One region of the Streptomyces drozdowiczii genome, then DNA from elsewhere that is predicted to be linked to it. Evidence: riboswitches for the same ligand, from Rfam matches in the RefSeq annotation. Region 1 holds a riboswitch; the other holds the start of a gene.
What was found. A riboswitch is a leader RNA that binds a small molecule or an ion and turns the genes downstream of it on or off. The one in region 1 is predicted to bind cobalamin.
Positions count from the first base shown of each region.

Region 1 (5,247 bases):
CTCCGGCAGACCGCCGCACGGCTCCGCCGCGACAACCGGCAGCAGCTCGCCGACGCCGGCATCCAGGAAGTCCCCACCGGTGACTTCTCGCTGTACGACCACGTCCTGGACACCACCGTCATGGTCGGCGCCATCCCCGAACGCCACCGCGAGGCCGTCGCGGCCGACGCGCTGGACGGCTACTTCGCCATGGCGCGCGGCACCCAGGACGTGGCGCCGCTGGAGATGACCAAGTGGTTCGATACGAACTACCACTACCTGGTCCCCGAGCTGGGCCCCGGCACCGTCTTCACCGCGGACTCCAGCCAGCAGGTAGCGCAGCTCAAGGAGGCCCTGGCCCAGGGCCTCACCGCGCGGCCCGTGCTGGTCGGGCCCGTGACCTACCTCCTGCTGGCCAAGCCGGCCCCCGGCGTGCCCGCCGACTTCGAGCCGCTGACCCTGCTGGACCGGCTGCTGCCGGTGTACGCGGAGGTCCTGGCGGATCTGCGTGCGGCGGGTGCCGAGTGGGTGCAGCTGGACGAGCCGGCCCTCGTCCAGGACCGCACCCCGGCCGAACTCGACGCGGCCGAACGCGCCTACCGTGACCTCGGCGCGCTCACCGACCGGCCGAAGCTGCTCGTCGCCTCCTACTTCGACCGGCTGGGCGAGGCGCTTCCGGTCCTGGCCAAGGCGCCCGTCGAGGGCCTGGCGCTGGACTTCACCGAGGCCGCAGCCGCCAACCTGGACGCCCTGGCGGCCGTCGGCGGGCTCCCCGGCAAGCGCCTGGTCGCCGGTGTCGTCAACGGCCGCAACATCTGGATCAACGACCTCCAGAAGTCGCTGTCCACCCTCGGCACCCTCCTGGGGCTGGCCGACCGCGTCGACGTGGCCGCCTCCTGCTCTCTGCTGCACGTACCGCTGGACGCCGCCGCCGAGAAGGAGATCGACCCGCAGATCGTCCGTTGGCTGGCCTTCGCCCGGCAGAAGACCGCGGAGATCGTCACCCTGGCGAAGGCGCTCGCCCAGGGCACCGACCTCATCGCCGCCGAACTCTCCGCCAATAAGGCCGCCTTGGCCTCCCGGGCCGGCTCCCCCCTCACCCGGGACCCGGCCGTGCGCGCCCGGGCCGAGGCCGTGACGGACGCGGACAGCCGCCGTTCGCAGCCGTACGCCGAACGCTCGGCGGCCCAACGGGCGCAGCTGGGACTGCCGTTGCTCCCGACGACGACCATCGGGTCGTTCCCGCAGACCGGAGAGCTGCGGACGGCCCGTGCCGACCTGCGGGCCGGACGCATCGACCCGGCGGGTTACGAGGAGCGCATCCGGACGGAGATCCGGGAGGTCATCTCCTTCCAGGAGAAGACGGGCATCGACGTCCTGGTGCACGGCGAGCCCGAACGCAACGACATGGTGCAGTACTTCGCCGAGCAGCTGACCGGCTACCTCGCCACCCAGCACGGCTGGGTCCAGTCGTACGGCACCCGGTACGTGCGTCCGCCGGTCCTCGCCGGGGACATCTCGCGCCCCGAGCCGATGACGGTGCGCTGGACCTCGTACGCCCAGTCGCTGAGCGACCGCCCGGTCAAGGGCATGCTCACGGGCCCGGTCACCATGCTCGCCTGGTCGTTCGTCCGCGACGATCTGCCGCTCGGGGAGACCGCCCGGCAGGTCGCCCTCGCCCTGCGCGACGAGGTCGACGACCTGGAGGCGAGCGGGACTTCGGTGATCCAGGTGGACGAGCCCGCGCTGCGCGAGACGCTGCCGCTGCGGGCCGCCGACCGGGCGGACTACCTGGCCTGGGCCACGGAGGCGTTCCGGCTCACCACCAGCGGGGTACGGCCGGAGACCCAGATCCACACGCACATGTGCTACGCGGAGTTCGGTGACATCGTCCAGGCCATCGACGACCTGGACGCCGACGTCATCAGCCTGGAGGCGGCCCGCTCCCACATGCAGGTGGCCCGCGAGCTGGCCGCCCACGGCTACCCGCGCGAGGCGGGACCGGGCGTCTACGACATCCACTCGCCCCGCGTCCCGAGCGCCGAGGAGGCCGCCGAGCTGCTGCGTACGGGGTTGAAGGCGATCCCCGCCGAACGGCTCTGGGTGAATCCCGACTGCGGCCTCAAGACCCGCGGCTGGCCCGAGACCCGCGCCTCGCTGGAGAACCTGGTCGCCGCCGCCCGTACCGTCCGGGCGGAACTGCCCGCCTCCTGAACGGGGTTGCCGGGGGCCGGGACGTCACCCGCGTCCCGGCCCCCGGCCGGCCGGGCCCGGGTCGAACGCGTACAGGTCCAGGATCTCCGGCATCGGGGCCGTGCCCGGGCCTCCCGCGCTGACCCAGGCTATGACGTCCTCGGTCGCCTCGGGGTCGTTGACCAGGCCGAGCCACACCGGCCGGGCCCCGGCGCGACGGGCCTCGGCCGATGGCTGCACGACGATGACGTTGGCCTGCTCGCACACGTCCAGGCACGCGGAGACGCGCACCGGGACGGCCGAGCGCAGCCGCGCCGTCTGGGCCCTGTGGTCGCCCGGCACCTTGACCGTGCCGCAGCAGCAGTCCCGGCACACCGTCACCCTGCTGGGCGCGGCGGCCGTCGGGGTGGGTCCAGCTGATTCCGGCATGGAGCCGTCCGCCTCTCACCGGGGAGGTCCGCCCCGGACATCGTGGAGGTGGCGACGGTGTGAGTGTCTGGCTCCCGGGTCGTGCCCGGTCACAGTGGCGGGACCGCGCCGGATTCACACCGGCTTCCTCAGCTCCCGTCGCCCGATTCGGCGGTCATCGTCTCATGGCCCCCGGGGCGGTCCACCGGCTGAGGTGCGGTGAAGCGGGCCGGGGCCCGGAAGCGGGCGCGGCGGGCGGCGCGGCGGAACGTCGTGAGCACAGCGGGGCCCGCCAGCAGGACGCACACGAAGTTCGTCACGGCGCGGCCGGTGTCCCAGCCGAGGGAGGTGGCCAGGTCGAAGGCGACGTAGCGGTGCCACTGCTCGGTGAAGGGCAGGCCGGGCAGGTAGGCGATGGAGCTGTTCGGGTCGAGGGAGAACGGCCAGAAGGAGAGGTTGAGGAGGAAGCCGAAGAGATAGCCGGACAGGGAGCCGTAGACGGCGAGCAGCAGCACCTCGCGGCGGCCGGTGGCGCGCGGGAGGAACCCGGCGAGCATGCCGACGAAGGCGCAGCCGAACATCTGGTACGGCATCCAGGGGCCGACTCCCCCGGTGATGAGCGCGGACGCGAACAGCGAGGTGCAGCCGAGGGTGAAGCCGAAGCCGGGGCCGAAGACCCGGCCGGCGAGGACGAGGACGAAGAAGACGGTCTCGATGCCCGCAGTGCCCGCGCCGAGCGGGCGCAGCGCGGCGTTGACGGCGGACAGGACGCCGAGCATGGCCAGGGCCTTCGAGTCGATGCCGCCCTCGGCGATCTCGGAGAGCACGACGCACAGGATCAGGACGAGCAGTACACCGAAGATCAGGGGCGGCGCGTAGTTCGACCCGAAGGTCCCGGGTGCCACGACGAACGGCCAGAAGAAGGCGACGATGCCTAGGAGCGCAGCCATGGCGATGACGACGGTGGCGCGCGGCACGAGCACGATCGCGGGCACGGTCGGTGCTGTCGGCTTGCTCACGGCTGACCGCCCTCCGGTCGAGGTGTGGCCAGCGCGGTGGTGACCTGGTCGACGGTGAGGAAGGGCAGCGGGGCCAGGATCTTCGCCGTCTGGGGCGCGAAGACCGGGGAGGCGACGATGACGTCCGTGGTGGGCCCGTCGGCGACGATCTCGCCCTCGGCCATGACGACGACCCGGTCGGCGGCGCGTGCGGCGAACTCGACGTCGTGGGTGGAGACGACGATCGCGCGGCCTTCGGCGGCCAGGGCGTCGACCGTCTCCACGAGCCGGTTCTTGGCCCGGTAGTCGAGGCCCCGGGTCGGTTCGTCCAGGAGCAGGACGTCCGGGGCCGCGGTGAGCTGGATGGCCAGGACGAGGGCGAGTTTCTGCCCTTCGGACAGGTCCCGCGGGTGGCTGCTGTCGGGGATTCCGGGTGCGAGCCGGTCCAGGATCTCGCGTGCCTTCCGGCCGTTCGCGGATTCGGTGTCCGCCTGGGCGAGTTCCTGCCCGACGCTTTCCAGGTAGAGGAGGTCGGCGGGGGTCTGCGGGACGAGGCCGACCAGTTGCCGGGCCCGTGCGGCGGGCAGGGTGTGGGGGTCGGCGCCGCGTGGCGTGCCGTCGGCCACGGACACGGTGCCGGAGTGCCGGGGACCGGTGCCCTGGAGCGCCCACAGCAGCGAGGACTTACCGGATCCGTTGCGTCCCATCAGCGCGGTGACCTCGCCCGCGCGCAGGGTGAGGTCGACCTCGCGGACGGCGGGGACCCCCTTGTGGGCGACGGTCACCTTGCGGGCGGTGAGCAGGTCGGGCCGGTCGGGGCCGGGCGCCCGGCGGACGGGTGCCGGGGTGTGGCCGGTCAGTCGGGTGCGCAGCTCGCGGGCGGTGCGCCTGGCGTCGCGGATGGACAGCGGGAGGGGGTCCCATCCGGCGGCTCGGCCCAGCTCCACAATGGGGGGTGCGATGGTGGAGCTGCGCAGGACGTCGGCGGGGGCGCCGATGCGGACGTGGCCGTCGCCGGGCAGATGGAGTACGCGGTCGGCGTACTGGACGACGCGTTCGAGGCGGTGCTCCGCCATGAGGACGGTGACGCCGAGGTCGTGGACGAGGCGGGTGACGGCGGCCAGGACCTCTTCGGCCGCGGTGGGGTCGAGGGCGGACGTCGGTTCGTCCAGGACGAGGACGCGGGGGTGGCTCGTCAGGACCGAGCCGATGGCGACGCGCTGCTGCTGGCCGCCGGAGAGCTCGTGCAGGGCGCGGTGGCGGAGGTCGGCGAGCCCCAGCAGGTCCAGGGTCTCCTCGACGCGCTTGCGCATGGTGGCGGGCGGGACGGCCAACTGCTCCATGGCGTACGCGAGTTCCTCCTCCACGGTGTCCGTGACGAAGCCGTCCAGCGGGTCCTGGCCCACCACGCCGACGACGTCCGCGAGTTCGCGCGGAGGATGGTGAGCGGTGTCCCGGCCGTCGACGGTGACCCTGCCGTACAGGGTGCCGCCGGTGAAGTGCGGGACGAGGCCGTTGACCGCGCCGAGCAGGGTGGACTTGCCGACCCCGGTGTGGCCGACGACGAGGCACAACTCGCCCTCCTCGACCGTCAGGTCGACGTCGCGGAGCGCTGGGGCCGCCGCGTCGTCGTACTCGATGGTGACCTGGTCAAAGGTGATCACGCGGT
Region 1 is NZ_CP098740.1:616,901-622,147, forward strand. It holds gene metE (5-methyltetrahydropteroyltriglutamate--homocysteine S-methyltransferase) at 1-2,193, shown strand, start outside; gene NEH16_RS02825 (hypothetical protein) at 2,218-2,601, opposite strand; cobalamin riboswitch at 2,648-2,771, opposite strand; gene NEH16_RS02830 (ECF transporter S component) at 2,730-3,530, opposite strand; gene NEH16_RS02835 (ABC transporter ATP-binding protein) at 3,596-5,242, opposite strand; gene NEH16_RS02840 (energy-coupling factor transporter transmembrane component T) at 5,239-5,247, opposite strand, start outside.

Region 2 (5,247 bases), 120 kb from region 1:
CCAAAGACCGTGGACGGCAAGTCCGCAGAAGAGCAGCGTCAGAATCCAGCGCAGCCCGTTGGCGGCGATCATCGGGCCATCTCCTTCGGCTTCTCGGATCGCGCTTCCGGGTGTGTACGCCCGCGTCGGCGCACTTCGGCGACTGCCAGGTCCGCGAGCAGGAAGCAGACCAGGGGCAGCCCGAACAGCGGCAGGTAGTACGCGAGGACGGCGGTCACGACGACGAGCGGGGCCATGGCCCTCCCCGGCACCCGCCGCCAGGCCCCCCGGACCGGCGGACGTCCGAGCCGTGTCCCGCCTCCCCGGGTGGGCCTACGGAGCCACCACATGCGGTAGCCCCAGAAGAGCATGCCGATGAGCGCGAGGGCGATGGCCGCGAGGGCGATCTGGTTGGCGAGGCCGAAGAGCAGGCCCATGTGGGCGTCGATGCCCCAGCGGGTGAGTTTGGCGAGGACGGGGAAGTCGTCGAAGACCACCTTGTCCGTGACCTTGCCGGTGGCGGGGTCGATGGCCACCGAGTCCTGCTGCTCCGGCCAGTGCCGCGTGTTCTCCTTGACGACGTACCCGCTCCTGCTGTCGGCGGGTGGAGTGATGACGAGCTTGCCGCGCAGACCTTCGGCACGGGCGATGCGGACGGCCTCGTCCAGGTCGGTCTGGACGGCGGAAGTGCCGGGCGCGGGCTGCTTCGACGCCGCCCCGCCCAGGGTCGAGGAGACGGACGGCGTCGCCCCGCCCAGCGCGTCCTGGATCGTGCCGATGTTCACGCCCGCGTGCGCGGACCACGTCAGTCCGGTTGCCGAGAGGGCGAGGAAACCGGCCGACACCCACAAGCCCACGGCCCCGTGCCAGGACAGCGTGCGCTTGCGCCCCTGCACGCCCCGGCGCGGTACGAACAGCCGACGCATCCTCTCCCGCCCGCGCGGCGCCCCGAGCCACAGGGCGAGCCCGCCCAGCACCTCGACCCACAACCAACTCGCTGCGATCTCGCTGTAGTTGCGGCCGAACTCCCCGAGATGCAGCGTGCGGTGCAGGCTGTCGAACCACGCCCGTACGGGCAGCCACTCGCCGAACGTACGCAGCGAGCCGCGCACCTCCGCCGTGTAGGGATCGACGAAAGCGGTCTGCGTGTATCCCTCGGGCAGCCCCTTCACGTCGAAGGTGACGCGCGTGGTGTCCTCGTCGCCCGCTCCCTTGGTGACGGAGACGAGCCGCCCGCCGGGTGTCGCCTCGCGGGCCGAGTCCACCTGGGCGGCCAGCGGCTTCGGTTCGCCGTGCGGGGTGACCTTCAGTTCGTGGTGGTAGACGACGGACTCGATCTGCGGCGTCGCCGTGTAGAGCAGTCCGGTCACGGCGGCGACGAGCAGGAACGGACCGATGAGGACGCCCGCGTAGAAGTGCAGGCGCAGAAGGAGGGGCCGCAGCCCGCTCCACATGCCTCCACCGCTCCTCGTCGTCGGCGTGGCGAAGTCCTCGGTGGCGGCGGCCTCCTCGGTCGTGTGTGGTCGGAGCGGTGGTGGCGCGGCAGGCGTGGTCTCGGTCATCGGCTGCTCCTCGTGCGTGGACCGGTGGGGACGGTGACGTGCACGTAGAGGAGTCGGAGCGAATGGCGCGCGAGTTCCCACCACCAGGGTGAGACCTACGTCACATGCGATGGAGGTCCGCAGCCCCCCGCGACGGTCCTTCCGCGATGCGCAGCAGATACGTGTCCATGATCCAGCCGTGCCGCTCGCGTGCCTCGGCGCGGACCCGTCGGATGCGGTCGGAGACTTCACGGATCGGCCCGGCAACGAGGAGTTCGTCCGGGGTGCCGAGGTAGGCGCCCCAGTAGATCCATACGCTGTCGCCCGCGACCTGGGTGAACGACTCGTGGGCGTCGAGCATGACGACGATGTCGCCGTCGTCGTTCTGGCCGACGTCGGCGAGACGGCGGGCCGGGGTGATGTGCACCGGGCGTCCCACCTGGTTGAGCGGGATGCGGTGACGGGCGGTCAGGGCGGCGACGCTCGTGATTCCGGGGATGACCTCGACGCTCACGGAGAGCGCGCCGCGGTCCTCGATGTCCCCGAGGATGCCGAGCGTGCTGTCGTACAGGGACGGGTCGCCCCAGACGAGGAAGGCCCCCGTCTCGCCGGCCGTCATCTCGTCGCGCATCGCCCGCTCGAAGATCTCGCCGCGCCGCTCACGCCAGTCCTGGACGGCCGCCGTGTAATCGGAACGGTCCATCGGGCGCCGGTCGCGGCTGGGGTCCTCGACCTCCACCACGCGGTACGGGCCCCGCGCGTGCTCCTCGATCATCCGGTGGCGCAGGTCGGTCAGCGACGCCTTGTCGGGGCCCTTGCCGACGATGAAGAAGACGTCGGCGCGGCGGATCGCCTTCACGGCCTGAAGGGTCAGATGGTCGGGGTTGCCGGCCCCGATGCCGATGACGAGGATCGCGCGCTGTTCCGTGCTCATGCGGACAGTCTTCCAGGGGCCTCTCCTCGGCCGGCGCCGGGACGCCCGGCTCGCGTCCGACCCGGTGTCCGGGTGCGCCCGGTCATTACGTACGATCACCAGGTCAAAGCCGCGGCAGGAGCCAGGAAGCCGGTGCGAATCCGGCACGGTCCCGCCACTGTGACCGCGCACGTCCCCACGGGTGTCCGCGGAAGTCAGGTCACTGACCTGCCGCGGGCCCGATCCGAGGAGCGCGGACTCCGCAGGAGGCTTCCCATGCACGACGGTCACAGCCGTCCCCTTTTCTCGTTCTCCCCGTCGCCCGTGGTGTCCGCGATTTCACGTCGGCGCGGTCCGGCGCGCCTCGCCGCGGCCGTCACAGCGCTGTCGGCGATCCTGCTGACGGCCGGCTGCGGCTCGTCCGGCACCACCGACGACTCCCCGAAGGCGAGTGCCTCGGCGGCGAAGGGCTTCCCCGTCACCATCGACAACTGCGGGGTCAGGACGACGTACACCGAACCGCCGTCCCGCGCGGTGACCATCCACCAGCACCCGGCCGAACTGATGCTCTCGCTGGGGCTGAAGGACCGTATGGCCGGTACGTCGTACCCCGACTCGGCGGTGCTGCCCGCTCTGCGCAAGGACTTCGCGTCGATCCCGCAGTTGTCGAAGGAGGCGCCGTCGTTCGAGAAGGTCCTCGACACCGATCCCGACTTCGTCTACGGCGGGTACGCCAGCGCGTTCGCGGAGAAGGAGGGGCGCTCGCGCAAGGCGTTCCGGGACGCGGGCATCGACACCTACCTCAACCGGGAGAACTGCGCCGGGAAGGAGGGGGTGACGATGGAGGACACGTACGCCGAGATACGCACGATCGGCAAGATCTTCGGCGTCCCCGACCGCGCGTCGGCTCTCGTCTCCGAGCTGCGCACCCGCGTGGACAAGGCGAGCGCGGCCGTGAAGGGCGCGCGTGATGTCTCCGTGTTCGTCTACGACAGCGGCGACAAGTCCGCCTTCACGGCCGGGGGCAAGGGCCTGGGCAACGAACTGATCGAGCTGGCGGGCGGCAGGAACGTCTTCTCCGACCTGGACGACGTGTTCGGCGACGCCTCATGGGAACAGGTCGTCGACCGCAAGCCGGAAGTCATCGCCATCTACGACTACGCGGGCACCACCGTCGCGCAGAAGAAGAAGTTCCTGCTCTCCCAGCCCGCCCTCGCCGACGTGCCCGCGATCAGGAACAAGCGCTTCGTGGTCCTGCCGCTGACCGACACCCTCGTCGGCGTCCGCTCGGCGGACGCCGTGGGCGACCTGGCGCGCGGGCTGCACCCGGACAGCTTCGAGTGACGGCGCTCGCCACGGACGCCGGGCACACCACCGCGGTCGAGCCGCGCCGCCGGGCCGCGTTCGCCGTCGTCCTGGTCGGGCTCACCGTGCTGCTGGCCGCCTGCATGACCGCGGGGCTCGCCCTCGGCTCGGTGCGGGTGCCGCCCGCCCAGGTGTGGCACATCGTGACGCACGCGCTCGGCGCCGACTGGACGGAGCCCACCTGGACCCGGGCGCGGGAGACGATCGTGCTCGACGTGCGGGGCCCCCGCGTCCTGCTCGGCGCGGTCACCGGCGCGGGCCTCGCCGTCGTCGGTACGGCGCTCCAGGCGCTGGTGCGCAACCCCCTCGCCGAGCCGTACCTCCTCGGCGCGTCCTCCGGCGCCTCGCTCGGCGCGGTCTCGGTGATCGTGTTCGGGTCGAGCCTCTTCGGGACGGTGTCCCTGTCGGCGGCCGCGTTCGCGGGGGCACTGGGCGCGCTCGTCCTCGTCTACGCGGCCGCCCGCACCGGTGGCCGCATCACCTCGATGCGACTCGTCCTGGCAGGGGTCGCCGTGGCGTCGGTGCTCAACGCGCTGCTGAACCTGCTCCTCCTGACGACGGACAACGGCAACGAGGCGCGCACGGTCCTCGCCTGGACCATGGGCGGTCTCGGCGGTGTGTCCTGGGGGTCGCTCTGGCTGCCGGGTCTGGCGCTGCTCCTCGGCATCGCGGTCCTCATGGTGCAGGCCCCGAATCTGAACCTGCTGCTGGCCGGGGAGGAGGCCGCCGCCACCATGGGCCTGGACGTCGCGCGGTTCCGGGCCCGGATGTTCGTGCTCGTGTCGCTGGTCACCGGTGTGCTGGTCGCCGCGGCCGGACCGATCGGCTTCGTGGGCCTGATGCTCCCGCACATCGTGCGGCTGCTCGTCGGCGGCGACCACCGGCGCGTGCTGCCGACCGCCGCGCTGGGCGGTGCGTCCTTCCTGGTCCTCTCGGACATCGTGGCGCGGACCGTGACGGCGCCGGAGGAGATCCCGGTCGGCGTGCTCACCGCCCTGTGCGGCGGGCCGTTCTTCCTGTGGCTGATGCGGCACGACGCGCGCAAGAAGGCAGGAGGCACGGCATGACGGCGGCCGAACTGCACGTCGAGGGCGTCACGCTCACGGCCGGTGCCCGGCGGCTGGTCCACGACGTCACGCTCACGGCCCGTCCGGGCGAGACGGTCGGCCTCGTCGGCCCGAACGGCAGTGGCAAATCCAGTCTGTTGCGCTCCGTCTACCGGGTCCTGCGCCCGGAAGCCGGAACCGTCCGCGTCGACGGTGCCGACGCCTGGTCCCTGTCCCCGCGCCGGCTCGCGCGCACGCTGGCGGCGGTGGTGCAGGACGCCCCGTCCGGCCTGGAGCTGAGTGTGCGGGAAGTCGTCGCGATGGGGCGGACCCCGCACAAGCGGCTCCTGTCCGGTGACACGACCGAGGACGCCGCGACGATCGAGACGGCACTCGCCTCGGT
Region 2 is NZ_CP098740.1:495,523-500,769, forward strand. It holds gene NEH16_RS02220 (DUF5134 domain-containing protein) at 1-72, opposite strand, end outside; gene NEH16_RS02225 (PepSY-associated TM helix domain-containing protein) at 69-1,541, opposite strand; gene cobF (precorrin-6A synthase (deacetylating)) at 1,642-2,454, opposite strand; cobalamin riboswitch at 2,538-2,679, shown strand; gene NEH16_RS02235 (ABC transporter substrate-binding protein) at 2,710-3,777, shown strand; gene NEH16_RS02240 (FecCD family ABC transporter permease) at 3,774-4,865, shown strand; gene NEH16_RS02245 (ABC transporter ATP-binding protein) at 4,862-5,247, shown strand, end outside.
Region 2: another riboswitch for cobalamin. It lies ahead of NEH16_RS02235 (ABC transporter substrate-binding protein); the one in region 1 lies ahead of NEH16_RS02825 (hypothetical protein).